One region of the Saccharococcus thermophilus genome, then DNA from elsewhere that is predicted to be linked to it. Evidence: riboswitches for the same ligand, from Rfam matches in the RefSeq annotation. Region 1 holds a riboswitch; each other region holds the start of a gene.
What was found. A riboswitch is a leader RNA that binds a small molecule or an ion and turns the genes downstream of it on or off. The one in region 1 is predicted to bind S-adenosylmethionine.
Positions count from the first base shown of each region.

Region 2: it holds a riboswitch for S-adenosylmethionine, as region 1 does, so the genes downstream of both, BDD39_RS13800 (bifunctional homocysteine S-methyltransferase/methylenetetrahydrofolate reductase) here and mtnK (S-methyl-5-thioribose kinase) in region 1, are expected to answer to the same signal.
Region 3: it holds a riboswitch for S-adenosylmethionine, as region 1 does, so the genes downstream of both, BDD39_RS01620 (LLM class flavin-dependent oxidoreductase) here and mtnK (S-methyl-5-thioribose kinase) in region 1, are expected to answer to the same signal.
Region 4: it holds a riboswitch for S-adenosylmethionine, as region 1 does, so the genes downstream of both, metK (methionine adenosyltransferase) here and mtnK (S-methyl-5-thioribose kinase) in region 1, are expected to answer to the same signal.

Region 1 is NZ_JAASRS010000001.1:2,500,241-2,507,683, forward strand. It holds gene BDD39_RS12990 (pyridoxal phosphate-dependent aminotransferase) at 1-123, opposite strand, end outside; gene BDD39_RS12995 (carbon-nitrogen family hydrolase) at 220-1,035, shown strand; SAM riboswitch class I at 1,127-1,292, shown strand; gene mtnK (S-methyl-5-thioribose kinase) at 1,377-2,579, shown strand; gene mtnA (S-methyl-5-thioribose-1-phosphate isomerase) at 2,601-3,671, shown strand; gene BDD39_RS13010 (sugar ABC transporter substrate-binding protein) at 3,658-4,803, shown strand; gene BDD39_RS13015 (sugar ABC transporter ATP-binding protein) at 4,800-6,347, shown strand; gene BDD39_RS13020 (ABC transporter permease) at 6,292-7,302, shown strand; gene BDD39_RS13025 (methylated-DNA--[protein]-cysteine S-methyltransferase) at 7,425-7,443, opposite strand, start outside.
Region 2 is NZ_JAASRS010000001.1:2,650,969-2,658,411, reverse strand. It holds gene metH (methionine synthase) at 1-1,432, opposite strand, end outside; gene BDD39_RS13800 (bifunctional homocysteine S-methyltransferase/methylenetetrahydrofolate reductase) at 1,425-3,275, opposite strand; SAM riboswitch class I at 3,352-3,454, opposite strand; gene BDD39_RS13795 (helix-turn-helix domain-containing protein) at 3,660-4,217, opposite strand; gene BDD39_RS13790 (L-lactate permease) at 4,343-5,851, shown strand; gene BDD39_RS13785 (YajQ family cyclic di-GMP-binding protein) at 5,934-6,425, opposite strand; gene BDD39_RS13780 (CvfB family protein) at 6,611-7,443, shown strand, end outside.
Region 3 is NZ_JAASRS010000001.1:286,158-293,600, reverse strand. It holds gene BDD39_RS01640 (amino acid ABC transporter permease) at 1-95, shown strand, start outside; gene BDD39_RS01635 (IS1634 family transposase) at 228-1,886, opposite strand; gene BDD39_RS01630 (amino acid ABC transporter ATP-binding protein) at 1,982-2,707, shown strand; gene BDD39_RS01625 (ATP-grasp domain-containing protein) at 2,857-3,804, opposite strand; gene BDD39_RS01620 (LLM class flavin-dependent oxidoreductase) at 3,806-4,867, opposite strand; SAM riboswitch class I at 4,937-5,044, opposite strand; gene qoxD (cytochrome aa3 quinol oxidase subunit IV) at 5,187-5,486, opposite strand; gene qoxC (cytochrome aa3 quinol oxidase subunit III) at 5,488-6,102, opposite strand; gene qoxB (cytochrome aa3 quinol oxidase subunit I) at 6,106-7,443, opposite strand, start outside.
Region 4 is NZ_JAASRS010000001.1:2,280,765-2,288,207, reverse strand. It holds gene BDD39_RS11855 (alpha/beta hydrolase family protein) at 1-207, shown strand, start outside; gene BDD39_RS11850 (DUF2584 domain-containing protein) at 237-479, shown strand; gene pckA (phosphoenolpyruvate carboxykinase (ATP)) at 511-2,097, opposite strand; SAM riboswitch class I at 2,282-2,396, shown strand; gene metK (methionine adenosyltransferase) at 2,558-3,769, shown strand; partial or broken gene BDD39_RS11835 (IS1634 family transposase) at 3,977-5,332, shown strand; gene BDD39_RS11830 (IS256 family transposase) at 5,439-6,605, shown strand; partial or broken gene BDD39_RS11825 (IS1634 family transposase) at 6,765-7,076, shown strand; gene asnB (asparagine synthase (glutamine-hydrolyzing)) at 7,333-7,443, shown strand, end outside.

The sequences.
Region 1 (7,443 bases):
TTGCCCTAAATTGATAACATCGTATCCTTCTCGAATTTTTTTGGCCACTTTCGCGACTAATGAGGCGAAAAACTGCTTTGGAAGCCCTTCTAACAGGTCGGATAACGGAAATTGTTTTGTCATGCTAAACACCTTCTCAAAAATTTCTTGAAATTCTAGTGCAACATCATATATCGTAAAAATCAAAATGTAAAGTAAATTTTTTCGAGGTGAATACGAATGACATTCAAAATCGCCTGCCTTCAGCTGGATATTTTCTTCGGCAGCCCACACGAAAACGAACAGCTTGTAGAAAGAGAAATAGAAAAAGTTATAAAGGAACGTCCCGATGTCATCGTTCTTCCTGAACTATGGACGACCGGCTATGACTTAACCCGCCTCGATGAAATCGCCGATGAAAACGGCGAACGTGCAAAAGTGTTCATTACCAAACTGGCAAAATCGTACCAAGTCCATCTCGTTGCCGGCTCGGTCGCCAAAAAAACGGCAAAAGGCGTGACAAACACGATGTACGTCGTCGACCGAAACGGCACGGTCGTTAACGAATACAGCAAACTGCACCTCTTCCAGCTGATGGATGAGCATCTGTACCTCCAGCCTGGGGAAGATACCGGCTTATTTACGCTCGAAAACACCTTATGCGCCGGTGTCATTTGCTATGACATCCGCTTTCCGGAATGGATCCGCGTCCATGCGGTCCAGGGGGCGGAAGTGTTGTTTGTCGTTGCCCAATGGCCGCTCCCCCGCCTTGCCCATTGGCGCACGCTGCTTGCGGCGCGTGCCATTGAAAATCAATGCTACGTCGTCGCTTGCAACCGCGCCGGCAGCGACCCGAACAACGTGTTTGCCGGCCATTCCATGATCATCGATCCATGGGGAGAAATCATTGCCGAGGCAGGCGAGGAGCCTTGCGCACTCACCGCGCAAATCGATTTGCAAAAGGTGCAGGAGGTGCGGGCGCGCATCCCCATTTTTGCTGACCGACGTCCCGAATATTATCAGGCTGCAGAAAAAAAATTTCACAAAAAGTATTGACAAATGAATTCGTCAGCGTGTATGATTCCAATCAAACGCACAAATATTTGCCAACATAACAAAAATTCGAAAAATGAATATGCCAAAAATACTCTTATCAAGAGTTGGCTGAGGGAATTGGCCCAATGAAGCCCAGCAACCGACCGTAATACTATCGTGAGATAGGGCGCACGTTTTTTCGGCGCCGGAAGTTCCAACTTCCGCAAGGCACGGTGCTAAGTCCAACAGAAAGACTTGTTCTTTCTGGAAGATAAGAGGTGCGAAGAACTGGAATCTTCAAGCCTCTTTCTACGCAGAAAGAGGCTTTTTAATTTATTTGAACAAAGGGGGATTTTATTCCAATGTCGATCTCATATTCATCCGTTTATGAACCGTTAACAGAGCAAGGAGCCATTTCTTTAACTGTGCGCCTCGGTCTCTTCCGCGAAGGAGCGCCGCTTGTCTGCAGGGAAATCGGTGACGGCAACCTTAATCTCGTGTTCCGCATCGTCGATAAAGAAGCGAAAAAAGGCATTATCGTCAAACAAGCCCTTCCATATGCGAAAGTAGTTGGGGAAAGCTGGCCGCTTACCTTAAAACGTGCGGTAATCGAAAGCAATGCGCTGCGCACATTCGCCGGCTATGTACCGCAATATGTGCCAAAAGTTTACTATTCCGATGAATCTTTAGCCATTACCGTGATGGAAGATTTGTCGCATTTGCAAATTGCCCGCAAAGGCTTAATCGAAGGGAAAACATACCCGCTTCTATCTCAGCATATCGGTGAATTTATCGCAAAAACGTTATTTTACACGTCGGATTTCGGCATGAATCAGCAAGAAAAAAAACAGCTGGCGCAAAGCTTTGTCAATCCGGAACTGTGCAAAATCACGGAAGATCTCGTATTTACCGATCCGTTTTTCAATCATGAAACGAACAACTTTGAAGAAGAACTGCGCGACGATGTCGAAGCGCTTTGGAACGATGACAAACTTCACTTAGAAGTTGCGAAATTAAAGCGCAAGTTTTTAACCGAAGGGGATGCGCTTATCCACGGCGACTTACATACAGGCAGCATTTTCGCCAGCGACGAAGAAACGAAAATCATCGATCCGGAATTTGCGTTTTACGGCCCGTTCGGCTTTGATATCGGTCAGTTTTTCGCAAACTTATTGTTAAATGCGTTGTCCCGCCCAGAACCACAACAAGAGCCGTTATTCGCTCATATTGACAGCACATGGAAAGTATTTACAACTATCTTTTCCGAACTTTGGCATACGAACAACGTCGAACCGTATGCGAAAACAAAAGGACTATTAGAAGAGGTGCTGCACCACACCTTTGTCGATGCGATCGGTTTTGCCGGCTGCGAAGTGATCCGCCGTACAATCGGTTTGGCACATGTCGCCGACCTAGACGGCATCGAAAATAAAGAGGAACGTTTGCAAGCAAAACGCCATGCGCTTCGTCTTGGCCGCAGCCTTATCTTGCAACGCCAAAACCTGGCAAGCACAGAAGAAATCCGTTCTCTCTTTACCGAATCTGTCTCATTAACAGCAAATTAACCGAATGAAAGGAAGACGAACATGACCGAGCCATTCGCCATTCCTCGCTCTGTAGAGTGGAACGACACGCATATTACGATTTTAAATCAGCAAAAGCTGCCTTTAGTGACGGAATATTTGCAATTGAAAAATATTAAAGACGTTTGGGAGGCGATTGCGTCGCTGAAAGTGCGCGGCGCACCGGCAATCGGCATTACCGCCGCTTACGGCCTCGCGCTTGCCGCTCAGCAATATGAAACAGAATCAGTGGAAATTTTTAAAAAACAACTGCAAAAAGACCGTGACTACTTAGCAAGCGCCCGGCCAACGGCGGTCAATCTGTTTTGGGCGCTAGACCGCCTCGTTACGAGCGTCTCCCATGTTTCCTCTGTCAATGAAGCAAAAACGACGCTCGTCCATGAAGCGATTCGCATTCAAATTGAAGATGAAGACGTTTGCCGACGGATCGGGGAACATGCGCTTTCTTTGTTTCAAAACGGCGATCGCATTTTAACGATTTGCAACGCCGGCTCGATCGCCACCGCCCGTTACGGCACGGCGCTTGCCCCGTTCTATTTGGCGAAAGAAAAGGGAATGAATCTCCACGTCTACGCGTCGGAAACACGCCCTGTCCTGCAAGGGGCAAGATTGACGACGTGGGAATTGATGCAGGCCGGCGTAGACGTGACGCTTATTACCGACAATATGGCAGCGCAGACGATCAAAGCAAAAAACATTACCGCCGTCATCGTCGGTGCTGACCGCATTGCCGCCAACGGCGATACGGCCAATAAAATCGGCACGTTTGGCCTTGCCTTGCTGGCCAAAGCGTTCGGCATTCCGTTTTATGTAGCCGCGCCGCTGTCGACGATTGATTTAGCGACAAAAACAGGCGATGAAATTCCGATTGAGGAGCGCAATCCAGAAGAAGTGACCCACCTTGCCGGAACGCGGATCGCCCCTGAAGGAGTAAACGTCTATAATCCGGCCTTTGACGTCACGCCGCATCATCTCATCACGGCTATCATTACCGAACAAGGCATCATTCGCGGCAATTATGAAACGGAACTGCCAGCACTATTTGCAAAGGAGGCACACCATGAAGCGATTTAGGCTGAACTATTTATTCGCATTTCTTTTTTCCGTTATCATCATCCTTAGCGGCTGCATGAATGAACAAGATGCCGTCAGTTCGAAACCGGCCAAGCAAGAAAACGGCACGGCTGAGAAAACAGCCGACACGACGGCGGCAACAACCGAACAAGCAGAAATCCCTGCCAAATTAAAGAAGCCGATTAAAATCGCCGCCATTATGCAAATGTCAATCGGCACCTTTTCTTCGCAATATATCGCCGGCGTGAAAGAACAAGTGCAAAAATTCGGTGGCGAAGTGCAAATTTACAACGCGGACAACGATTTAACGAAAATGGCTTCCTATGTCGAAACAGCGATTACGCAAAACGTGGATGCGATTCTTTTAGACCATGGCCGGGCGGATGCGCTCGAAGGACCGGTGAAAAAGGCAGTAGCGAAAGGCATTCCTGTCGTCGCGTTTGACAACGATTTAAACATCCCAGGCGTAACGGTCATTGACCAAGACGACTACAGCCTCGCCTGGAAAACGTTAAAAACGTTGGCTGAAGACTTAAACGGCGAAGGAAACATTGTCACGATCTGGGTCGGCGGATTTACACCGATGGAGCGGCGCCACGTGATTTACGATGCGTTTAAAAAGCGCTATCCGAACATCAAAGAAGTGGCGAAATTCGGTACAGCCAGCGCCAATACCGCCTTGGACACGCAAGCGCAAATGGAAGCGATTTTGAAAAAATATCCGAATAAAGGCGATATTGATGCGGTGTTTGCGACTTGGGACGAATTCGCCAAAGGAGCAACGCGCGCGATCGAGCAGGCAGGACGCAATGAAATTAAAGTATATGGCATCGATTTAAGCGATGAAGATTTGCAAATGATGCAAAAGCCAAACAGCCCATGGGTTGCTACGACCGCAACAGACCCGGCGGAAGTCGGCCGTGTTCAAGTCCGCTTTGCTTATCAAAAAATCGCCGGGGAAAAAACGCCAAACATTTACTCATTAGAACCGCATTTAGTCAAACGATCCGATTTGCCTAACCAACAAGTGTCGATGAAAGACCTTCATCAATACATCGCCGGCTGGGGACAGTCGAATGTGGCAATTTCCCCTTGGATGAAAACGCTGGAAGCACAGGTGAAAAACAAATGAGCGGGCTTTATATGAATCATATTTATAAATCGTTTGGCACTGTCAACGTATTAAACGGCGTGAACCTCCATGTCCAACGTGGGGAAGTTCACGCCCTTTTAGGGATGAATGGCGCTGGAAAAAGCACATTAATGAAAATTCTGGCGGGCGATCTTTCCCCGGATCAAGGCACAATTACCATTGATGGAAAAGAGTATCAGTTCTCCTCGCCTGCCGATGCCAAAAAGGCGGGCATTGGTTTAGTGGTTCAGGAAGTTGATACCGCTCTCTTTCCCGCGCTGGCCGTCTATGAAAATATTGCCGCCGATGAGATCGCAAAGACGAAACAAAAGCCGTTTCTTTCACGGAAACAACAAAAAGAGCGGGCTGCGGAGCTGTTGCGCCGAGTCGGCCTGTCGATTTCGCCGGACAAACTCATTCGCGAATGTTCCCTGCATGAAAAACAGCTGATTGTTCTGGCAAAAGTCCTGTCTTCTTCGGCTCGCTACATCATTTTGGATGAACCGACCGCGGCGCTGAGCGAGACGGAAACAAAGCGGCTGTTTGCGATTATCAATGAGCTCAAAGCTCAGGGCGTTTCCTTTATCTATATTTCTCACAAATTGAAGGAGATTAAAGAAATTTGCGACCGCGTCACGATTTTGCGCGACGGAAACGTCGTACATCACGGGAATGTTTCCAGCCTTTCCTTAGAAGAAATGATCCAGCATATGGTCGGGCAATCTTATACCGCCTCGCATAAAAACGCGCGGACGTACAGCAGCGACATTCTTTTTGCGGTAAAGCAGCTGCACATCGAAAAAACGGGAACAGCGGTCGACCTGCACGTTCATAAGGGGGAAATTGTCGGCATCGCCGGGCTTGTCGGAGCGGGAAAAACGGAATTGGCGGAAAGTTTAATTGCCAGCAGCAAAGCAACAGGCGAATGGTGGATAGACGGAAAACGATATGCGTTTTCTTCCCCAAAAGAAGCGATTGCCGCCGGCATTTGCTTAATTCCGGAAGAACGGAGAAAACAAGGGCTTTTTCTGCAGGAATCGGTTCGCGCCAATCTTACCGTCCGGCTGCTATCCTCACTGACGAAATGGCAGTGGGTGCTGCAAAAGAAAGAAACAGCCGTCGCCAAGCAGCTTGTCGATTCCTTGCAAATCCATCCGCCTTTCCTGTCGGAGAGCGTGCGGCAATTAAGCGGAGGAAACCAGCAAAAAGTCGTGATCGGGAAATGGTTAAAAACCGATGCGCGCGTATTCATTTTTGACGAACCGACAAAAGGAATTGACATCAACGCCAAGCAAGAAGTATTTTCGATCATCCGTTCCCTTGCCGACGAAGGGAAAGCGATTTTGTATTTAACAAGCGAATTTCAAGAACTGCTAGATATTGCCGATACAATTTACATCATGGTGGACGGCAAGCTGATCCAACGCGTGCCCGCCCATGATATCACTTATGAGCAACTCATTTATTACTGCAGCGGAGGTGAAGTGGATGGCACAGCCAGCCGTTTCAGTCGCCAAGAAAAAGCAAGCGCCATCTCTTCTTGAATTTTTATATAAGCATGGCACCCTTCTTGCTATTCTCGTTATCATCGCTTATTTTGGCATCACGCAAGACCGCTTTTTTACGTACGAAAATTTCAGCGATATTTTGCGCTCGATTTCCATCGTCACGCTGGTTGCGATTGGCATTACGTTTTCTCTTATTGTCGATGGATTTGATTTGTCCGTCGGATCAACCGTCAGCCTAGCAACTATCGCCAGCGCCGCGGCGCTCGTTTTATACCGCCAGGAAATTCTCGTTACATTGCTTGTTCCGCTTTTACTGGGAGTCGCCGTCGGCTTATTAAACTCGTTATTAATTGTGAAACTGAAATTGCCGGATTTATTGGCTACACTGGCGACAATGTATGCGATTAACGGCGTGCAGCTGACGTATACGAAAGGATTTTCCATCTACAACGACATGCCGCTTCCAAACGGAGGAACGGCGCCGGGCAAATTCATTCCTTCCTTTTTATTTATCGGTCAAGGGGAAGTGTTTGGCATTCCGTTTTCCGTTTTGCTTATGTTAATCGTTGTGATTGCTTCCCACTTGTTTTTGACGTACACCAAACCAGGGAGATTGTTTTATATGACGGGGGAAAATCGTGAAGCAGCGCGGCTTTCGGGCATTCCTGTCAACCGCTATCGCACGTATGCCTACGTCATCAGCGGCTTTTTCGCGGCGCTTGGCGGCATTGTTCTCGCCTCCCGCATCGGAACGGGACAAGTATCGGCCGGAGCTTCCTTTTTAATGGATGGCGTAGCGGCCGCCTATATCGGCTTTTCCGTGTTTGGCGCCGGAAAGCCGAATGTCATCGGCACGCTGTTTGGCTCGATTTTGATGGGGGTCCTTCTTAACGGCTTGACGATGATGAACGTTCCATATTACGCCCAGGATATTATTAAAGGGGCTATTTTGGTAGGGGCTCTCGCTTTATCGCATATACAAAAAAAATAGGAATATTTTTCTTCCGTATAGCATGCTAAATACACAAGCCGATCACGATTGTTACGTAATAAAATCCACGGCGTCATCCATACACATAAAAAACTAGAAGCGGACCGCAGCTTCTAGTTTTTTTATGTCATACTATACCGT
Region 2 (7,443 bases), 150 kb from region 1:
CGATTTCCAGCTTCCGTTCGGCACGAATCGCCATTCCTTGTTCATCAATCGTGCCGACGACAACGGCGGCGCCGTATTTGTGAATGAGCGGAACGACTTTTTCAAACCGTTCTTCGCCGTCTTCCAAGTTAATCGAGTTAATGATTGCTTTCCCTTGCGAATAGGTGAGCGCCCGTTCAATCACGCGTTCATCGGTCGAATCAATGACAAGCGGCACTTTTACTTTTTTGATCACTTGTTGGATAAACTTTTCCATATCTTCTTGTTCGTTTCTGTCTGGGTCAGCTAAGCAAATGTCGATGACGTGTGCGCCGTTTTTCACTTGCGCGCGGGCGATTTCCGCGGCTTCTTCGTATTTTCCTTCGGCGATGAGCCGTTTAAATTTGCGCGAGCCGATTACGTTCGTCCGCTCTCCGACAAACAAAGGACGCATTGTTTCGTCATAAATAAGCGGATCGATGCCGGAGACGGCATGAACGCCAAAAGACTTCGGAATCGGCCGTGGCGGAATATCCCGGACCGCTTCGGCGATGGCGCGAATATGTTCCGGCGTTGTCCCGCAGCAGCCGCCGACGATGTTGATCCAGCCTTTTTCGGCAAAACGCTGGATTTTTTTCGCCAGCATTTCCGGCGTCTCATGGTAATGTCCTTCCTCATCAGGAAGCCCGGCGTTCGGATAGCAGCTGACAGCGGTATTCGCTAAGGAAGCGAGCGAGCGCAAATGGTCGGTCATAAACTCCGGACCGGTCGCGCAGTTTAATCCGACCGCAAACGGCTTCATATGCTGAACGGAGATGAAAAACGATTCAATCGTCTGTCCGGCCAGCGTCGTTCCCATCGGTTCAATCGTTCCGGAAATCATAATCGGGACTTTTTTTCCGACGCGTTCGAACGCTCTCGTAATCCCGATAAAGCCGGCCTTGACGTTTAACGTGTCTTGGCACGTTTCTAACAAAAGCAAGTCGACGCCGCCAAGCAATAGCCCGCGTGCTTGTTCTTCATAGGCGGCGACTAATTGTTCAAACGTCACACCGCCGGTGACGGACAACGTTTTTGTCGTCGGCCCCATCGAACCGGCGACAAAGCGCGGCCATTCGGGAGTCGAGTAGGCATCGGCGGCTTTGCGGGCAAGCCTAGCCGCTTCGATATTTAATTCGAGCGCTAAATGGCCAAGCTGATATTCATCCAACACGATGCTTGTCGCACCGAACGTGTTTGTTTCGATAATATCCGCTCCAGCCTGCAAGTACGCTTCATGAATGCGCTCGATCACATGAGGGGCGGTGAGCGTCAAATATTCGTTGCATCCTTCGTATGGTTCGCCGCCGAAATCATCGGACGAGAGCTTTGCGCTTTGAATCATCGTTCCCATTGCGCCGTCAATGACGAGAATCTTTTTTTTAAGCTGTTGCTCGAGTGTTGCGTTAGCCATGGAGCACCTTCCTTTCTTGCGCGGCTTTTTCTTTTTCGTGAATATAGCGGACGAGTTCGGCCGTCATTTCATAGCGTAAAAACGGCGTAATGAGGTAGATGCCGTTAAATAAGTCAAAAGCGGCGTCAATGAGCGATTTGGCGATCGCAATTCCTTCGCGAGCCGATTGTACCGGGTCGTTGGCGCATGCCGCCATGCGCAAGCGGATTTCTTCCGACAGCGTGATGCCCGGCACTTCATGGTGAAGGAAATCGGCGTTGCGCGCGCTCACTAGCGGCATAATGCCGATGTAAATCGGCGTCTCAAGATGCTTCGTCGCTTCGTACACTTCCTCGATTTGCCGTTCGGAATAAAGCGGCTGGGTAATAAAATAGTGGGCGCCGCATTGAATTTTTTTCTCTAAGCGTTCTACGGCCTTATCCAAATGGCGGACGTTCGGGTTAAAGGCCGCGGCGATCGAAAAATTCGTTTTTTGACCGAGCGGTTTTCCTGAATACGACAGCCCTTCATTAAACTGGCGAATGAGCCGAATCAAGTCAAAAGACGATAAGTCGTAGACCGATGTCGCTCCAGGAAAATCGCCGATTTTCGATGGATCGCCGGTAATGGCGAGCACATCGGTGATGCCAAGCGTATGCAAGCCCATCAGGTGCGACTGCAGCCCGATCAAGTTGCGGTCGCGGCAGGTGATATGAATAAGCGGGCGGATGCCAAGATGCTCTTTGACGATGGAGCCGAGCGCCATGTTGCTGATCCGTGGTGTAGCCAGCGAGTTGTCAGCCAGTGTCAGCGCATCAATATTCGCTTCTTTCAGCGCTTTGGCACCTTCTAAAAATTTGGCGATTCCTAATTTTTTCGGCGGATCGAGCTCGACGATTACCGAACGCCGCTTGCGTACGATGTCTTGCAGCGGCGGGACGGCATTTGGTTCGTTCGATTGAAGGGAAATGGAAATATGGCGCCGCTTCACCGTTTTCGTTTGCACCGGCGTCCGATCGGTTAAGGCGCCCGCCATCGCTTCGATATGTTTCGGCGTCGTGCCGCAGCAGCCGCCAATCAGGCGCACGCCTTGCTCACGGAAGGCGAGCGCTGTTTCTTTAAAATAATCGGTGTTTGTTTCATAGACAAGCCGTCCGTCGCGATAATCCGGCAGGCTCGCGTTCGGATACGCGGAAAGAAACGCTCTGTTTGGCAGCGGCACTTCCTCCAGCGAGCGGATCATATGGTACGGGCCGAGGCGGCAGTTCAGCCCGACGACATCGGCTCCCAGCTGCTCCAAGCGCGCCAACGCTTCAGCAAGCGGAGTGCCGTCTTGCAAAACGCCGACTTCGTGGAGGGAGACGTGCGCGATAATCGGTTTATCCGTTTCTTTGCGCGCGATCGCAAGAACCGTCTCTAATTCTTCTAAATCGTAATACGTCTCGAGCAACAAGCCGTCGACGTCTTCATTTAACAGCACAAACAATTGCTCGCGAAACGTCCGCTTTACCTCTTCGATGGAAACGGCGCTTTTATTGATGCTGCGCAATCCGCCGATCGTTCCAAGCACGTAGGCTTTATTTCCCGCCGCCTGTTTGGCGAGCCTTGCCGCCGCGCGGTTTATCGCCGGCACTTCGTCTTCGAGTCCATAGCGGGCGAGTTTGACGTAGTTGGCGCCGTATGTATTCGTTTGAATGACCTCGGCACCCGCGGCGATATATGCTTCATGAATATGAAGGATGTCTTCCGGTTTCGATAAGTTTAGTTCTTCAAAACATCGGTCGACGCCGTGCGAGTATAATAGCGTTCCCATCGCGCCATCGGCGATAAGGATGCGTTCTTTTAAGTCTTGCAAAAGCCCCACGCTCATTCCCCCGTTCTATGAAAATGGTAAAAGAAAAAAGCCTTCTATAAGAAGAAGACTTTTTATGTATCGTCTCTTCTTATCTTCCAGGCGTTTTGCCTGTCTGGATTTAGCACCTTGACATCCGTCAGGTTGCTGAGGGTTCACCGGGCCAGTCCCTCCCCCTCTCTTGATAAGAAATTCGCTATGAAGTTGTAGCCAAACGTTTATAGTTAATATATAATGTAAAGCATTTTCTGAAAATATTCAATATAATAAAATCGTTTTCAAGAAAATATTCCATCCTCAATAGAAAAAAGCATTAATGCATGAACCTCTCCCACCTACACTCTGTTTAGAGGTGGGAGACTTCTCGGTGGACATGTTAAAAAGCAGTGTTGTTCACTATAGTGAATGTATATAATTGGAATCAATGACTAGGTAGTAGTGGCATTCTTCCTCCCCGATATTGATGAAACGATGTTCTATATCGGCTTCGTAGTATATCGAATCTCCTTCTTCCAAGTCATATGATTGGGTTCCCAGCACGACTCTTAACTTTCCTTTAGCTACAGAGATATACTCTTTTACTCCTTTTTTATGCTTTGGAAAAACACCCGACTCTTGTTTTGGCGGGATCCGGTTGAAAACAAACTCAATCCCTTTTGACGGAAAAGAAGGGGACAAAAGATGGCGTTCAAAGCCGCTCCGTTCGTCTTTATATACGTATCGCTCATCTTTTCTAATGATAATGACTTCGCTTTGATCATCTTCCCCTAATAATTGTGAAAGAGTCATATCTAACCCTTCAGCGATCTGGCAAGCTACCTGAATGGTCGGGTTTTTTTCTCCTCTCTCGATTTGCGACAGCATGGAGCGGCTAACTCCGCAGCGCTCTGATAACGCCTGTAGCGAAAGAGATTTACGCTTTCTAGCTTCTCGTACGTTTTTTCCAAAATTCATGACTGTCTTCCTCCTTTCTTCATATATTACACTATAGTGGAAATTTTGTCTTGACTTACAGTTTTTTGTAGAGAATAATTATATATATCCACTATAGTGGATAAAAGGGGAGAGGGGGATGTTTTATGCATGATGCGATTCATTTCTTATTAGCAGGATTGCCTATTTTATTCGCTCTCATTTGCTTGGTTTGGCTGAAAATGCCGGCGCTGTATACCGCTGTCTGTTCGTATGGATTGGCTTTCGCATTGGCCTTTTTTTCTTTTGATGCGTCGGTGCAGGATTTGCTTCATTCCTCGATTCACGGAATGTTGTTGTCGGTGACGGTCATTTATGTATTAGTGTTTGGGCTGCTTTTGTACAACTTGCTGAATGAAAGCGGAGCGATGAATATTATTGCTTATGGTTTATTCCGCTTTTGCCATTCACCGGCAGAGCAAGGACTGCTTATTTCTGCCGCTTTAGGTCCTTTCCTGGAAGCGGTCAGCGGATTTGGCATTGCTGTCGTGATCGCTGCCCCATTATATCTTTCGCTCGGATTTTCAGCGAAGAAGACAATGATGTTATCGTTATTGACGCAGTCGGCTGTGCCGTGGGGAGCGCTTGCCATCGGTACGGTCATTAATGCGGAGTTGTCTCGAGTTCCATTGCATCAACTGGGGGAGTATAGCGCGATGGCAAGCATCCCGCTTTATATATTTTATACATTCATTGTCGTGGCGGTTAGCGGCGGAAAAAAGTCGGTCAAACAGCATCTCGATTCCATTTTTCTCGTTTCTTCTGTGTTATCGCTCGTTACATGGGCGACAAGCGCGTATGTATCTACAGAGCTGGCTGGTGTATTGGCAGGGGGTGCCGCTGGTTGTGTGCTCATTGCCTATTGGAAATTAAAGTCGTTTATAAGCAACAGGGAGATCGAGACTTTTGCGAGCCATGTACAGATGTTGAAAGGAAACTTTTATAAGGCGGTAGTACCGTACGCTGTTTTGACAGTGTATATATTTGTTTCTCATTTTTCTGCTGCGTGCAAGCGGATTGTTACGGATGCGCTAGTTATTCAATTGCCGGAATATCGTTTTCATCTGGAGCTTTTGTATAGTCCTGGATTTGCCTTGTTTATTGCTTCGCTCATAGCAGTGTGGCTATATCAAATCAATGTTGCGCGGTTGGCAGTCTGCATCAAGAAAACGTTGAGGCAAGTGTATCCAGCGGGAATGGCGACGATGGGCTTTATCGCAATGTCGAGCGTGATGGAAGGATCGGGAATGACTCATTTCCTGGCCGCCCATATTGCCGCGTTAGTAGGTTCGTGGTTTATCATCGCCTCTCCGCTCATCGGCGCGATCGGCGGATTCATGAGTGGCAGCAACAGCGCGGCGAACGCCATGTTTTCCCATTTTCAAAGCACGATGGCCGAGCAGCTGCATCATCCAGCGCTATTATATGCCACCGCACAAAACGTCTCCGCCTCGAACATGACCATGGCATCTCCATCGAGAATCGCTTTAGCGGCCTCCATCACGAACCGGTCTGGACAGGAAGGGCAATTTGTGCGGGACATTCTTCCGATTGCTTTTGCTGCTTTGCTGATCATTATGTCTAGTATTGTTGGGTTAGGTTTTTTCTTTGAATAATTGCTTCTAAAACTTAATGTGAAAATAGAGGAAAAGAGCATGAAAAAAGATGCAACGGGCGCTTAGTGCCCGTTGCATCTTTTTATCGGTAGTTGACAAATTGCACATCAATCGGCAGGTCAGCTTCGCGAATTGCGGCGATGACCTTTTGCAAGTCATCTTTGCTTTTGCCGCTGACGCGGATTTGATCGTCCTGTACTTGGCTTTTCACTTTCAGGCCGGTGTTTTTAATGATCGTGTTGATTTTTTTCGCGTTTTCCTTGTCGATGCCTTGCACAAGTTTGGCGCGTTGGCGCACCGTCCCCCCAGAAGCCGGCTCAATTTTGCCGTATTGAATGTTTTTCGTCGGCACGCCTCGTCTAATGAGCTTGCCAATTAGCACGTCCTTGAGCTGTTCCAATTTAAACTCATCGTCGGAAATGAGAACGAGTTCATCTTTGTCTAGCGAAATGTCGCTTTTGCTGCCTTTAAAGTCATAGCGGTTTTTAATTTCTTTCAGTGCGATGTTGATCGCATTGGTGACTTCCGATAAGTCGACTTTCGATACAATATCAAAGGAACTTTCTTTCGACATACACGACCTCCAGCATTCTTCGTTATTTAGTTTTATTATAGTAAAATGTGGCAAGGGGCACAACAAGAAAAGGAGGGATGGAGCCGAGTATCCTTGTGATGCAGGGAAAATGATGTTTTGCGCGGAGCTGTCAATTGGAGTGGGGAATAATAAGCGTGAAAATATAGATAAAGGAAGAGGTTGCAATGAAACGATTAATCGCTGGAGAAATCATGACATTAATGGTAAAACGGAAAACGCCGTTTGGCTACTTTTTAACGAACGGCACGGAAGAAGTGCTGCTGCATAAAAGCGAAGCGAACGAAACGCTTGCGGTGGACGACGAGGCAACGGTATTTTTATATCATGATCACGACGGGCGGCTGTGCGCCACCATGAAAATGCCGAAAATCACGAACAATCGCTACGACTGGGTCGAAGTGGTGGACGTCGTTCCGAAATTGGGTGTCTTTGTCGATATTGGCATCTCCAAAGATGTGCTTGTGTCCATCGATGATTTGCCGTCGCTCCGCTCGCTATGGCCGCAGCGCGGGGATCAATTATATTGTTCGCTAAAAACGGATAAACGCGGACGGCTGCTTGCTAAACTAGCGGATGATGAAACGATGAAACAAATCGCCGTGAAAGCGCCGGAATCAGCGTTCAATCAAAACATTCGCGGCCGCGTCTACCGTGTGATTAAGGTCGGAGCGTTTCTTATCTCCGATGTCGGCTATCTCGGTTTTGTCCATGAATCGCAGTGGCGCCGCGAACCACGCCTTGGTGAAGCGGTGGAAGGGAGAATCATCGCCGTGAAAGAGGACGGGACGGTCAATGTCTCCTTACTGCCGCGCAAGCATGAAAGCATCGACGAAGACGCGGCGGCCATTTATGCGTACTTAGAAAGCCGCGGCGGAGCGATGCCATATCACGACAAAAGCGATCCCGATGATATCCAAGCGCGCTTTCATATGAGCAAAGCTGCATTTAAACGGGCATTAGGCCGTTTGATGAAGGAAGGAAAAGTATATCAAGAAAA
Region 3 (7,443 bases), 2.2 Mb from region 1:
AACCATATTTAACCGTGGCGTTTATTTATTTGCTTTTAACCCTTTCCCTTAGTAAACTACTACATTATTTGGAAAGGAAGTATTCAAACCAATGATTAACTCACATTTCGCACCCTAACAAGGTCAAAACAAAGGATTTTTTATTTAGTTTTTCAGAATAACTTTTTGACCAACACAACGAGCGATGGCAATCCTTTTTTTACCATCGCTGGTCGTTCCGTATCACGTTACACGTAGATGCTCTCATCCATGCCCAATCCCTGCAGAATCCTTCGCTGATCAGGGGTAAGGGAGCGATCCAGTGAGCGTTGGATGCGCCCATCCGGCAGCTTGAACAGGACGACGTTCACATATTGAAACAGCTGAAAAATCGCCTGTCCCGTCGGCCGGGTCAGCTTGCGGCCTCCAGGACCCTTCAACGGGTGTTCTGGAGTAATAAACTGACGCACTCGGCGCTGAAAAACGCGGTAAATAGCCAAGGCCAACAGAAACAAATAGCCTAATACTGCGACCCGTTCTGGTTTTTTGACGTAAATCTCATCCGTGAAAAACGGATCTTTCAAAAAAGCGAAGTTCATTTCCACCGAGATCTGCCCTTTATACAGCTTCAAGATCTCTTGGGCATCCATGGGTTGGCCCTTCCATTCCTTCGGAACGGTCGTGACAAGGACAAACCGGGACGCTTTCCGTCTCGCCTGTTCCCACGCGTCTTGGTCGAATTCGACGTCAAGGTGCAAGAAATACAGCGTCTCCACCTCGGGTTCCGCCCCTTTTTTCGGCCGTCCGCGCCGTTTTTTCAGGCGTACGATCTCTTCGACCGCGGCCTCAACCCGATGAAACCGGGGGCGAAGGGACGCCTTGAGGGACGCCAAGGCTTGTTCGGCATCTTCCCGGCAGGAGAAGGGGTGACGCTCCCAACGGGCTTGTTCCTCGCGAAGAAGCTCCGCTTCTTTGGTTCGTTCTTTTTCAAGCGTCTTTCCTTTTCGCTGGTCGAGCGCGCTCGATTCAACAACGATCAGCCGAACGGGGTGGCCTTCATACGTCGAGGCCGTTTCCCATACCCGGTACGTGGCGCCGTTTCTCTCCGCCAACGTAAAGGGATCGCTCCACGTCGTGTCCTCAGCATCCGCTTCGGCCAGCGCGGTTTTCACGATCCGGAGCGACGAAGGGCCTCTGGTGATCAAAAAGGCGTTGGCCGCTTTGGTTTGCGCCAGGGTCTCTTTCGTCATCGCGGCGGAATCGGCCACGTAAATCCATTCGTCTTCGATTTTGGCCTGCTTCAGCTGTTCATGGACACGAGACAGCACCTCGGGATTCCATGTTTTATCGGGCAGGTTGCCATCGTGCACATCGCCGTAAAACGGGATGCCGTCCTCGTTGCCGACCAGTCCGAAACCGATCTGTTTTTGCCAACGATGATGGCGGTTGTAGCCATGTGTGATTTGTAAGGCCTCTAACGAGGCCGATTCATACGCGCCGTAAACGGTCTTGTCCGTCGTATCGGCGTGGAAGGCTCGGAGGGAAAGGCCTTCTTTTCGATAAATATGAATCAAGCAAGTGCTGATGACGTTGTGAATGCCAGCCTCATACAGGCGATCGAGATGACGGGCCAACGCATCGTCGTTCAACCAGGAAGGATGGAGATCGGGACGGATGAGTTTCTCACAATCGACCTCCTGAGCCCAATGTTCCAAGTGAACAAGGGCTTGCCGGCCGTCAAACACATTGTAGAGGATGGCCTGAACGGCATCGCTGACTCGCGTTTGGCACTGCGGATCGACGGGCACGAGATGGTCAATCAATTGAGGCAGACCCAGTTTCTTGAATAGGGCACTTATTATATTCAAATAAGAATTGCGATAGACCTTTTTGACTTGAACGTTCATAAGTGAAAAACTCCTTTACGTTCCTTGTGTGTCAAGGATTCATTCGACATCGGAACGAAAAAATCCTCCCGATTTTCGTCGAGAGGGTGCGAAATGTGAGGATTAAAGTAAATAATTTAAAAAAATCATTTGGCGACCTAGAAGTGCTGAAAGGAATTAATGCCCATATTCGCGAACGGGAAGTCGTCGTCGTCATTGGCCCATCCGGTTCCGGGAAATCGACCTTTTTGCGCTGCTTAAACCTTTTAGAAGACTTCGATGAAGGGGAAATCATCATTGACGGAGTCAACATAAAAGAAAAGCAGACAAACATTAACAAAGTGCGCGAAGAAGTCGGAATGGTATTCCAGCGCTTTAACTTATTCCCGCATATGACCGTGCTCGATAACATCACACTCGCTCCAATAAAAGTGCGGAAATGGCCGCGTGAAAAAGCAGTAGCAAAAGCAATGGAGCTGCTTAAAAAAGTCGGACTGCAAGAAAAGGCAAACGTCTACCCGGATTCGCTATCGGGCGGACAGGCGCAGCGCGTCGCGATCGCTCGCGCCTTGGCGATGGAACCGAAAGTGATGCTGTTTGACGAGCCGACATCCGCCTTAGACCCAGAAATGGTCGGAGAAGTGCTGGCCGTCATGAAACAGCTCGCAAACGAAGGAATGACCATGGTTGTCGTGACACACGAAATGGGCTTTGCCCGTGAAGTCGGCGACCGCGTCCTGTTTATGGATGGCGGCTACATCGTCGAAGAAGGTACGCCGAGTGAAATTTTTGATAATCCAAAACATGAACGGACAAAATCGTTTTTGTCGAAGGTGCTGTAACCTCGTATTTGCCTTGTTGCCGCAATGAAGCGACAAGGTTTTTTATGGACCACAGCAGCAAAGGCGCTGGCACGCTGCTTCCATGCGCAAACACATAGCCCTGGTTTTTGCGCCTGCAAAAGGCTGGAAACCAGGGCTATATTTATTATTTATACCGAAGCGGTTTGAATCCGCTTTAATTCCTCGCCTAAAAACTTGGCCACCTCTAACATGCCAAACTTGCCGGCGCGCGCCTCCGCCTCCGAGTTGTAATTCGTATTGGTGTTGACATCATAAGTAAAAATCGTGCCGTTTTGATCGCGAATAAACTCGATGCCGGCGATGTGAATATCATTGGCGCGCAAAAACTGCTCATATTTCTCAAGTATCGGATCGGAAAAGCCGTCTATAATTTCAAATTTCGGACGCATTGCCGTTTCACCGACTGGACAGAACAAATCGCCGATTTGGCAAGCATCCGCCGGGCAAAGTTCAAACCCCTCCGATGTGTCTACGCGCACGGCGTACATGAATTTTCCGCCGACAAATTCACAACGGGTGATGAACGGCTCCGGCGCTTGAATATATTCTTGCACCAGTGTAATGCCGTCGACCGAATCCTCAAAAGCAGGGCTTTCGAGATACTGCCCAAGCGCTTCAATGGAATGGAACAGCTGCACACCAAGCCCTTTTCCAGCGCGGTTATGTTTCGTAATGAACGAAGGCGCGCCAAGCTGTTTCGCCGCTTCCATAATTTGTTCCTTGCCGACGGCGGCAATCGTTTTCGGCGTGCGGATTCCATGCGCATTTAACGCCGTATATTGATTTACTTTGCTCACTTCTAAACGCAGCGCCCTGCTTCCGTTAAACACCCGGCGCCCATGGCGCTCGAGCCAGGCGAGCACCGCTTCCGTGAATTCCGGAGCAAAACGATGCCCCCGCGTATGGGAAGAGGCGCTCATCCGGTTGTAAAATACCCCTTCCGGCGGCGTCGCCGATAAATCGATCGTCCCCTTGTCTAAAAACCATTCTTCATAAGGCAGACCAAGTTCATCCAACCGCCGCGTTAAATGCACGGTCCATTCGCTATTTTCATGAATAATGTAAATTTTGCTCATCTTATTTTCCCCCTTTTGCCGCAAGCGAATTCCGTCGCTCCTCGACAAGCGGCATTACTTGTTTGGCAAACTGCTCCATTTCCTCCAATTGCGGAGAAAATTGTAATAATAATAAATCAACCCCTGCAGCTTCATACGCCAAAATGCGATCGGCAATTTGCTCCGGCGTGCCGATGAAGTTTGGCCGCAGTCCACGATTCGATACGGAATAGTCTTGCAATTTTAACTGCAACTCAAGCTGGGATTTATTGACGAAATCCTTATATCCTGCATAGCCGCTCGATAATTTGACGTCGGTAATGCGCTTTAATTCCGCCTGCGCTTCCTCCTCGCTGTCGCGGCAAATGACAAACGCCGCCATGCCAAACGAGCGAAACGGCTCTTTTCCCGCCTGTTTGCGTCGCTGCTTCATATCAGCAACTTTGCGGGCGATTTCTTCGACTGTTCCGCCATGCATCACATACGCATCGCAATGCTCCACAATCGCTTGTTTTCCCCGTTCGCTCTCGCCGCCGGCGTACAAAACCGGATACGGCTTTTGTACTGGTTTCGGTGCTAAATGGGCACCTTTTACTTCATAAAATTTTCCCCGGAAATCAAATACATCGTTCGTCCACATCCCTTTTAACACTTGAACGAATTCTTCCGTGCGGTCATAGCGCTCATCATGTTCGGTAAAAATGCCGCCATATTGACGTGCTTCTTCTTCCCACCATGCTGATACGACATTCAGCGTGAAGCGGCCGTTGCTGATGTGGTCAATATTGGCCGCCATTTTCGCCGTAACAGCCGGATTATGGAAACCGGGACGGACTGCCGCCATAATTTCCAATTTTTCTGTCACCGCCGCCAGCGCCGCCGCGGTCGACCATGCTTCCAGCGAATCGCTCTCCGGTCCTTTTATATCATTTAAATACAGCTCGGCGACTAATGTCGTGCTATATCCCCATTGTTCCGCTTTTTGCGCCACCGTTTTGGCATATTCAAACGTCGCCGGCATCATTTCATCATCAACATTGCGCAGCCATCCTCCGAAAATCGGCAGCCAAAACCCGTATCTCATCTTGCTCCTCTCCTCCCCCATGAACCGGAAAAATAAAAAACTTCTTCGATAAGAAGAAGTTTTTGCTTCATCTTATCCTCCAGAACCAACCGTTCTGCTGGAATTAGCACCTTTCTGACGAACATCAGGGGCTGCTGGGCTTCATCGGGCCAGTCCCTCTACCTCTCTGGATAAGATTTACTATTTCGTTTAATCTCCGTTTTTTCCGCTTTATTTTATCTTCTTTCTTGGATTTCTTTTATCCTATCATAGCGTTATATTTGCCGTCAATATATAAAAAAGCTGGCTCTCCTACATAGAGAGAGCCAGCGATTCCGCATTACAATACGAATGACATCGTCCAAACCGACCCGGCAACAACCACTATCGCAATAAAAAAGGCATACGCCATATTGATCGTTTGAATTTTGCCGCTGTCGCTTTCCGTCATATGCATAAACATAAATAGCTGCAAGCTTGCTTGAATGATCGCAAAAATGACGATGACGCCAATAATCGCCTTCACCGTTAATCCCGAAGATAGCGCGACCCAAAGCGCAGCGAACGTCAGCACAAGCGAGAGAATAAATCCAATGATATGTTTCCAAGGAAATGATTCATGGTGATTGTTTGCACCCATCCTAGATCACCATCCCGGTCAAATAAACTAATGTAAAGATAAAAATCCACACGACGTCAAGGAAGTGCCAATACAAGCTGACGATAAACACTTTTCTTGCCGTCCGCGGCGTAAATCCGCGCTGCAGCAGCTGAATGATAATTAAAATCATCCAGCCAATCCCAAGGCTGACGTGCGCCCCGTGCGTTCCGACAAGCACGAAAAAGCTAGAGAGAAACGCGCTTGTCTGTATCGTTGCCCCTTCATGGACATAATGAATAAATTCGCGAATTTCAAAGGTAATAAACCCTGCGCCTAAAAGAAGCGTCACCAACAGCCATGCCAACAGCCCGCTCATGCGGCCGCGGCGCATTTCAAAAATGGCGAGTCCGCACGTAAAGCTGCTTGTTAATAGAAGCAACGTTTCGATTAAAACATCTTTTACCTCAAATAGGTCTTTCGCGGTCGGGCCGCTTCCCGTACGCTGAAATAAAACAAGATAGGTGGCGAACAAGGTCGCAAACAACGCGACCTCGGCGCCAAGGAAAATCCAAAATCCTAAAATATTTAAACGGCTTTCTTCCGTCCGATACTCGAGCGGCATCGTTTCATCATATCGGTGAGCTGCTTCTGCCATCCGTTACGCCCCCTTCCGTGCCAAACGCTCCGTGCGTTTAATCTCGTCCACGCTAATGTAATAGCCGTCATCATCGTCAAACGAACGGAGAATTAAACCGAGAATAATGAAGATCGCAGCGATAATCGCCAGCGTAAACCATTTAAAGACAAGACCAAAGCCCGCGAAGAAAAACGCAATCGAAATCAAGAACGGGCGGCCTGAGTTGCTTGGCATATGAATCGGCTTTAATTGTTCTTCTTTTACTTCAAATCCGTTGCCGTTTTTCTTCATCACCCAATAAGCGTCCAAATCCGTTACTTCCGGAGTGATTGGGAAATTGTAGTGCGCTGGCGGTGAAGCAGTCGCCCACTCGAGCGTGCGTCCGTCCCACGGGTCTCCGGTCATGTCGCGCTCGCCGTACCGCGCGCTGTAATAAATGTTATAGCAAAGCATGATAAAGCCGATACCCATCAGCGCCGCGCCAATCGTCGCGACAACGTTCAGCGGCGTCCAGCCAAGTCCGGCAGAGTACGTGTACATGCGTCGCGTCATTCCCATTAATCCTAAGAAATACATTGGAAAGAAGCAAACGTTAAATCCAATCATAAAGAGCCAGAACGTCCATTTTCCTAAACGTTCATTTAATAGATGACCAAACATTTTCGGATACCAATAATGAAGCCCAGCAAAACAAGCAAACACCGTACCAGCAATTAATACATAATGGAAATGGGCAACTAAGAAATAACTATTATGATATTGATAGTCCGCCGCTGCCATGGCGAGCATGACGCCAGTAACCCCGCCAATGACGAAGTTTGGAATAAACGCTAACGCCCAAAGCATCGCTGTCGTAAAACGAATTCTTCCTTTGCGCAGTGTAAATAGCCAGTTGAACACTTTTACCCCAGTCGGAATCGCAATCGCCATCGTTGTAATCGAGAAAAACGAGTTTACCGCTGGGCCTGCACCCATCGTAAAGAAGTGGTGCACCCAAACGAGAAAGCTTAAAAAGGCGATGCCAACGATCGAACCGACCATTGCTTTATAACCAAATAGACGTTTGCGGGCAAACGTGCTGACAATTTCCGAAAAAATCCCGAAAGCTGGCAAAACGACGATATACACTTCCGGATGGCCCCAAATCCAGAACAAGTTTGCCCAAAGCATGGACATACCACCGTTAGCCATCGTGAAAAATTGCGTGTCAAACAAGCGGTCAAACGTCATTAACGCTAATGCGACCGTTAAGACTGGAAACGCGAAAATAATGATTACACATGTAATTAAAACCGTCCATGTAAACATCGGCATGCGCATAAGCGTCATACCCGGCGCCCGCATTTTTAAAATGGTCAC
Region 4 (7,443 bases), 220 kb from region 1:
CATGCTCCTGTCCTAATCATTCATGGGGAAAAAGACCGCAATGTTTCGGTTGAGCATGCATATCGGCTTGAGAAAAGACTGAAAGAATTAAATAAGCAAGTGACAACATGGTATTTTCCACAGTTTACGCATTATTTTCCGCCAAAAGAAAATCGCGAGACTGTCCGGAGGTTGACAGAATGGATGAAAAGACAGCCAAATGTATGATACGATAAAAAGAAAAGGGGTGTGTTGTAATGGGCATGCCGCTGGAGCTGCAAACGCTGATTGTCACAAAAGGGAAAGAAAAGCGCGTAAAAGATAATTTGTTTATTTTAGAAAAAGACGGATATCGCCTTTATCCTCTTGATATTCCGCTAGAGGTTAGAAGAACGTTGCAAAGCGAGGCGAGCGGTCAAGCGGTGGTGAAAAAGCTGGAACTTGCCGATAATCGGACGATTGTCACGTATGAGCTTATCGCCTTGCATTCAACGAATTAAAAAAAGGAGGGAATCGTTCCCTCCTTTTCGATTATACGAGCGGACCGCCAAGTGCTTCAATTTCCGGTGCAATATGCTTAAATTTTTGGAAGTTTTCGCGGAATTTTGCGGCCAGTTCTTTTGCTTTTTGTTCATATGCGTTTTTATCAGCCCAAGTATTTTGCGGCTGCAGCACTTCATCTGGCACTCCTGGAATATGAAGTGGAATGGCCAAGCCAAAAATAGGGTCTTTCACTGTTTCAACATTGTCCAGTTCTCCTTCGACAGCTGCTTGCACCATCGCACGGGTGTAGGCAAGCTTCATGCGGCTGCCGACTCCGTACTCCCCGCCGGTCCAACCAGTGTTGACAAGGAATACCCGCACGTTATGTTCCGTGATTTTTTTGCCGAGCATTTCCGCATAGCGCACGGCTGGAAGCGGCAAAAACGGAGCGCCAAAGCAAGTAGAGAATGTCGCTTGCGGAGAAGTGATTCCTCGTTCGGTGCCGGCGAGCTTGCTCGTATAGCCGCTTAAGAAATGGTACATTGCTTGTTCACGCGTCAGTTTGCTAATTGGCGGCAATACGCCAAACGCGTCTGCGGTTAAGAAAATAATCGTCGATGGGTGGCCGGCAATGCTTGGATCCACGATGTTGGCAATGGCCTGAATCGGGTAAGCCGCACGCGTATTTTCCGTTAATGTCGCATCATCGTAATTTGGTATTCTTGTATGCTCATCGATTACCACGTTTTCGAGCACCGCTCCGAACCCGATGGCGTCAAAGATTTGCGGTTCTTTTTCGCGGGATAGGTTAATGCATTTCGCATAACATCCGCCTTCGATATTAAAGATGCCGCGGTTTGACCAACCGTGTTCGTCATCACCGATTAAGCGGCGGTTTGGATCAGCGGAAAGCGTCGTTTTTCCTGTTCCCGACAGTCCGAAGAATAATGCAACGTCTCCTTCTTTGCCGACGTTGGCTGAGCAATGCATTGAAAGAATCCCTTGCTCTGGAAGCAAATAGTTCATCACCGAGAAAATCGATTTTTTCATTTCGCCGGCATATTCCGTTCCGCCGATTAACACGATGCGGCGCTCAAAAGAGATGATAATAAACGCTTCTGATCTTGTTCCGTCCACCGCCGGATCTGCTTTGAAATTTGGAGCAGAGATCACCGTAAATTGCGCTTCATGTGTTTGTAATTCCTCTGCGCTTGGGCGAATAAATAATTGATGGGCAAATAAATTATGCCAAGCGAATTCGTTAATCACTTGAATCGGCAAACGATATTTAGGATCAGCACCGGCAAATCCTTTAAAGACAAAAACTTCATCTTGTTTCATTAAATGATCAAGCACTTTATTATATAAATTTTCAAACACTTCTTCCGAAATCGGCTGGTTGACTGTTCCCCAATCGATTTTTGCTTTTGTCGATGCTTCTTCGACAATGTATTTATCCTTTGGCGAGCGGCCTGTATATTTTCCTGTCGTTACCGCCACCGCCCCAGTAGCTGTTAAGTGACCTTCCTTACGCTGCAGCACTTTTTCCACCAGCTGTGCTACCGATAAATTGTGAAATACGTTTGGTTTTTGCAATAATAAAGAAAGTTTATTGGTCATTTTTGCGATCCCCATTTTCAAAACCTACCTTTTTTTATTTAATAATCCTTATAAAATAGTATAACACATTTTTATTATTAGTCCATACTATTTGTGACGATTTCTTTTGTTTATTTTTCCTGTTTTTTTCATAAAAAATTCGCCGCATTTTGTTGACTTTTCGAGCTTCATTACGATATGATAAGTCATTGAACGGATACTCTTATCCCGAGTTGGCGGAGGGACAGGCCCAATGAAGCCCAGCAACCGTCACAACTGGAAACATGTGAAATGGTGCTAACCTGTGGCAAGGCGGTGTCCTTGAACGATAAGAGTGAAAGGAGCAATTACGATTGCAATGACCTTTCCTCACCGTTACAGGAAAGGTTTTTTTATATGAGAAAATGAAACAAGGGAAATGAGTACCGTATCGCCCCGCCGTTTACGGCATTATCATTTTCGATGTTTGATTATATAAAGAGGAGGAAAATGCCGAATGTCATCAAAAAGACGTTTATTTACTTCAGAGTCTGTAACAGAAGGCCATCCGGATAAAATTTGCGACCAAATTTCCGATGCAATTTTAGATGCGATCCTAGAAAAAGACCCGAACGCTCGCGTTGCCTGCGAAACGAGTGTGACAACAGGGCTCGTGCTCGTAAGCGGAGAAATTACGACATCAACATATGTCGACATTCCAAGAATCGTTCGCGATACGGTTCGCGAAATTGGCTATACGCGTGCTAAATTCGGTTTTGATGCGGATACATGCGCCGTGTTGACATCGATTGACGAGCAGTCGCCAGATATCGCGATGGGAGTCGATCGGGCGTTAGAAGCTCGTGAAGGTCAGATGACTGACGAGGAAATCGAAGCGATCGGCGCCGGTGACCAAGGGCTTATGTTTGGCTTTGCCTGCAATGAAACAGAAGAGTTAATGCCGCTTCCGATTTCATTGGCGCACCGTTTGGCACGCCGCTTGGCGGAAGTGCGTAAGGAAGATGTTTTGCCATATTTACGTCCAGACGGTAAGACACAAGTAACGGTGGAATATGATGAAAATGGCAAACCTGTTCGCGTCGATACGATTGTCGTGTCCGCGCAGCATCATCCAGAAGTTACGCAAGAACAAATTGAACGCGATATTAAAGAACATGTCATTAAGCCGGTAGTGCCAGCCGGGCTCATCGATGAAAATACGAAATATTTTATTAACCCAACAGGTCGCTTTGTTATCGGCGGGCCTCAAGGCGACGCGGGATTAACGGGACGGAAAATTATTGTGGACACATACGGCGGCTACGCACGTCACGGCGGCGGTGCGTTCTCCGGAAAAGATCCAACAAAAGTAGACCGTTCTGCTGCGTATGCGGCCCGTTATGTCGCGAAAAATATCGTGGCGGCAGGACTTGCCGATAAGTGTGAAGTGCAATTGGCCTATGCGATTGGGGTGGCAAGACCGGTCTCGATTTCGATTGACACATTTGGCACGGGAAAAGTATCCGAAGACATTTTAATCGAAGTCGTGCGCAACAACTTCGACCTGCGCCCGGCAGGAATTATTAAAATGTTGGATTTGCGCCGTCCGATTTACAAGCAAACGGCTGCTTACGGCCATTTTGGACGTACGGATATCGACCTGCCATGGGAGCGTACGGATAAAGCAGAAGCATTGAAAGAGCAAGCTTTTGCGTTAGCGAAGCAATAATAAAACAGAAAAGGGAGTTACATTCGTTTATGTAGCTCTCTCTTTTTTTTACGATAATAAAGTTTTTTTGCAAAATAAAAAAATAAAGGATAGACGTAACGACAAGACTCACATTTCGCACCCTCTCGACGAAAATCGGGAGGATTTTTTCGTTCCGATGTCGAATGAATCCTTGACACACAAGGAACGTAAAGGAGTTTTTCACTTATGAACGTTCAAGTCAAAAAGGTCTATCGCAATTCTTATTTGAATATAATAAGTGCCCTATTCAAGAAACTGGGTCTGCCTCAATTGATTGACCATCTCGTGCCCGTCGATCCGCAGTGCCAAACGCGAGTCAGCGATGCCGTTCAGGCCATCCTCTACAATGTGTTTGACGGCCGGCAAGCCCTTGTTCACTTGGAACATTGGGCTCAGGAGGTCGATTGTGAGAAACTCATCCGTCCCGATCTCCATCCTTCCTGGTTGAACGACGATGCGTTGGCCCGTCATCTCGATCGCCTGTATGAGGCTGGCATTCACAACGTCATCAGCACTTGCTTGATTCATATTTATCGAAAAGAAGGCCTTTCCCTCCGAGCCTTCCACGCCGATACGACGGACAAGACCGTTTACGGCGCGTATGAATCGGCCTCGTTAGAGGCCTTACAAATCACACATGGCTACAACCGCCATCATCGTTGGCAAAAACAGATCGGTTTCGGACTGGTCGGCAACGAGGACGGCATCCCGTTTTACGGCGATGTGCACGATGGCAACCTGCCCGATAAAACATGGAATCCCGAGGTGCTGTCTCGTGTCCATGAACAGCTGAAGCAGGCCAAAATCGAAGACGAATGGATTTACGTGGCCGATTCCGCCGCGATGACGAAAGAGACCCTGGCGCAAACCAAAGCGGCCAACGCCTTTTTGATCACCAGAGGCCCTTCGTCGCTCCGGATCGTGAAAACCGCGCTGGCCGAAGCGGATGCTGAGGACACGACGTGGAGCGATCCCTTTACGTTGGCGGAGAGAAACGGCGCCACGTACCGGGTATGGGAAACGGCCTCGACGTATGAAGGCCACCCCGTTCGGCTGATCGTTGTTGAATCGAGCGCGCTCGACCAGCGAAAAGGAAAGACGCTTGAAAAAGAACGAACCAAAGAAGCGGAGCTTCTTCGCGAGGAACAAGCCCGTTGGGAGCGTCACCCCTTCTCCTGCCGGGAAGATGCCGAACAAGCCTTGGCGTCCCTCAAGGCGTCCCTTCGCCCCCGGTTTCATCGGGTTGAGGCCGCGGTCGAAGAGATCGTACGCCTGAAAAAACGGCGCGGACGGCCGAAAAAAGGGGCGGAACCCGAGGTGGAGACGCTGTATTTCTTGCACCTTGACGTCGAATTCGACCAAGACGCGTGGGAACAGGCGAGACGGAAAGCGTCCCGGTTTGTCCTTGTCACGACCGTTCCGAAGGAATGGAAGGGCCAACCCATGGATGCCCAAGAGATCTTGAAGCTGTATAAAGGGCAGATCTCGGTGGAAATGAACTTCGCTTTTTTGAAAGATCCGTTTTTCACGGATGAGATTTACGATGATGTATAAAATTTTGTGTAAAGCATTTTACTAGATCAAAATAAAAAAGGTAGGGTATTCTCTGATTGAACCCAAACATTCCAGAGAAAGGAGAACCCTACCTATGTCTAAAAGTATACCGAATGTCGACTGGGCAAATCAACTGGAAAGTGTCATTCGTCAGTTTGTAAAGGAAAAATTAGAACTGATCATGCGGGAAGAAATCAAGAATTTCCTCGAAATAGAACAGGCCGGAACATCAAATATGAGAAACGGCTACTATCAACGAAATCTAGATACGCAATATGGCCGGATTGAAGGTCTTTTGGTCCCTAGAGACCGAAACGGAGAATTTCAAACACAGTTGTTTGCCCCTTACCAACGGCACACCGGCTGGCTGGAGGAAGCAATCATTAGGATGTACCAAAGTGGCATGAGTACACGGGAAATTGGCAAGTTTATCGAACGAATTCTAGGAAGCACCTATTCTCCTGCGACGATCAGCCGTATTACCGATGTCGTGAAGGAAGACATCGAGAAATGGCACACTCGTCCACTGCACAAGCGTTATTCCGTCTTATATTTGGATGGTTTATACGTAAAACTTCGTCGCGAAACCGTGGAGAAAGAAGTCATTTATGTGGTGTTAGGGGTGAACGAAGAAGGATATCGCGAAATTCTTGATTTCTTTGTGGGAGGACAAGAAAGCGCCTATGTATGGCAGGAAATTCTTCAACACCTCTACCAAAGAGGCGCCAAGGAAGTGCTTCTGGGCATATTCGATGGACTACCAGGGTTGGAGGAAGCCTTTAAGGCGGTTTATCCGAAAGCCGATGTGCAGCGTTGTGTCGTTCACAAAGTCCGTAACACGCTCCATCGTGTTCGGAAAAAAGACCAATTTGAAGTGGCCGAGGATCTCAGGCTGATTTATCGCGCGCCGAATAAGGAGATGGCGTTACAGATGTTTCAACAGTTTGAGTCGAAATGGTCAAGCAAGTATCCGAGAGAAGTTCAATCTTGGGCCAATGAGTTGGATGTCCTCCTTACATTTATGGATTATCCAAGCAGTATTCGAAGTGTGATTTACACGACGAATGCCATTGAACGAACGATCAAGGAGATTCGGAAACGTCTAAAGCCGATGAACAGTTTGAATAGTTTAGAAGCCGCTGAAAAAATCGTATATTTGACCATTCAAGATTTTAATGAGAAATGGGCAGGGCGAAAGTTGCGAGGATTTGCCGAAGCACAGGAAGCCCTCGAGCGAATGTTTGAAGAACGTTATCATTAACCAAATACTGTAAATAAACAAAATAGGGGGATTCTCCCTTTCCACACAGGAGACTGAATATTCAGTCTCCTGTGTGGAGGAAACTAGTTCCCTATTCATTCCAAATCCATTTCAGAGAAACCCTACCCCCATTATATTACACAAAATTCTTGACGGTACCAGATTTACGTCAAAAAACCAGAACGGGTCGCAGTATTAGGCTATTTGTTTCTGTTGGCCTTGGCTATTTACCGCGTTTTTCAGCGCCGAGTGCGTCAGTTTATTACTCCAGAACACCCGTTGAAGGGTCCTGGAGGCCGCAAGCTGACCCGGCCGACGGGACAGGCGATTTTTCAGCTGTTTCAATATGTGAACGTCGTCCTGTTCAAGCTGCCGGATGGGCGCATCCAACGCTCACTGGATCGCTCCCTTACCCCTGATCAGCGAAGGATTCTGCAGGGATTGGGCATGGATGAGAGCATCTACGTGTAACGTGATACGGAACGACCAGCGATGGTAAAAAAAGGATTGCCATCGCTCGTTGTGTTGGTCAAAAAGTTATTCTGAAAAACTAAATAAAAAATCCTTTGTTTTGACCTTGTTAGGGTGCGAAATGTGAGACAAGAGCATCTGTTTCGACTGATTTAAAGAAAAGATTGTTGATAATTTGTTTTGAAAAATGTTATAGTCCTATTGTTCCAACGTAAGGTATAACCAATCGGTTGAAGAAGGAGTAGGTGAAACAAACATGTGCGGGTTTATTGGATGCATTCATGATGAGCCGAAAATGTTAGAGGAGCAATGGAAGAAAACATTCGAAGAAATGAATGATATGATTATACATCGTGGTCCCGATGAT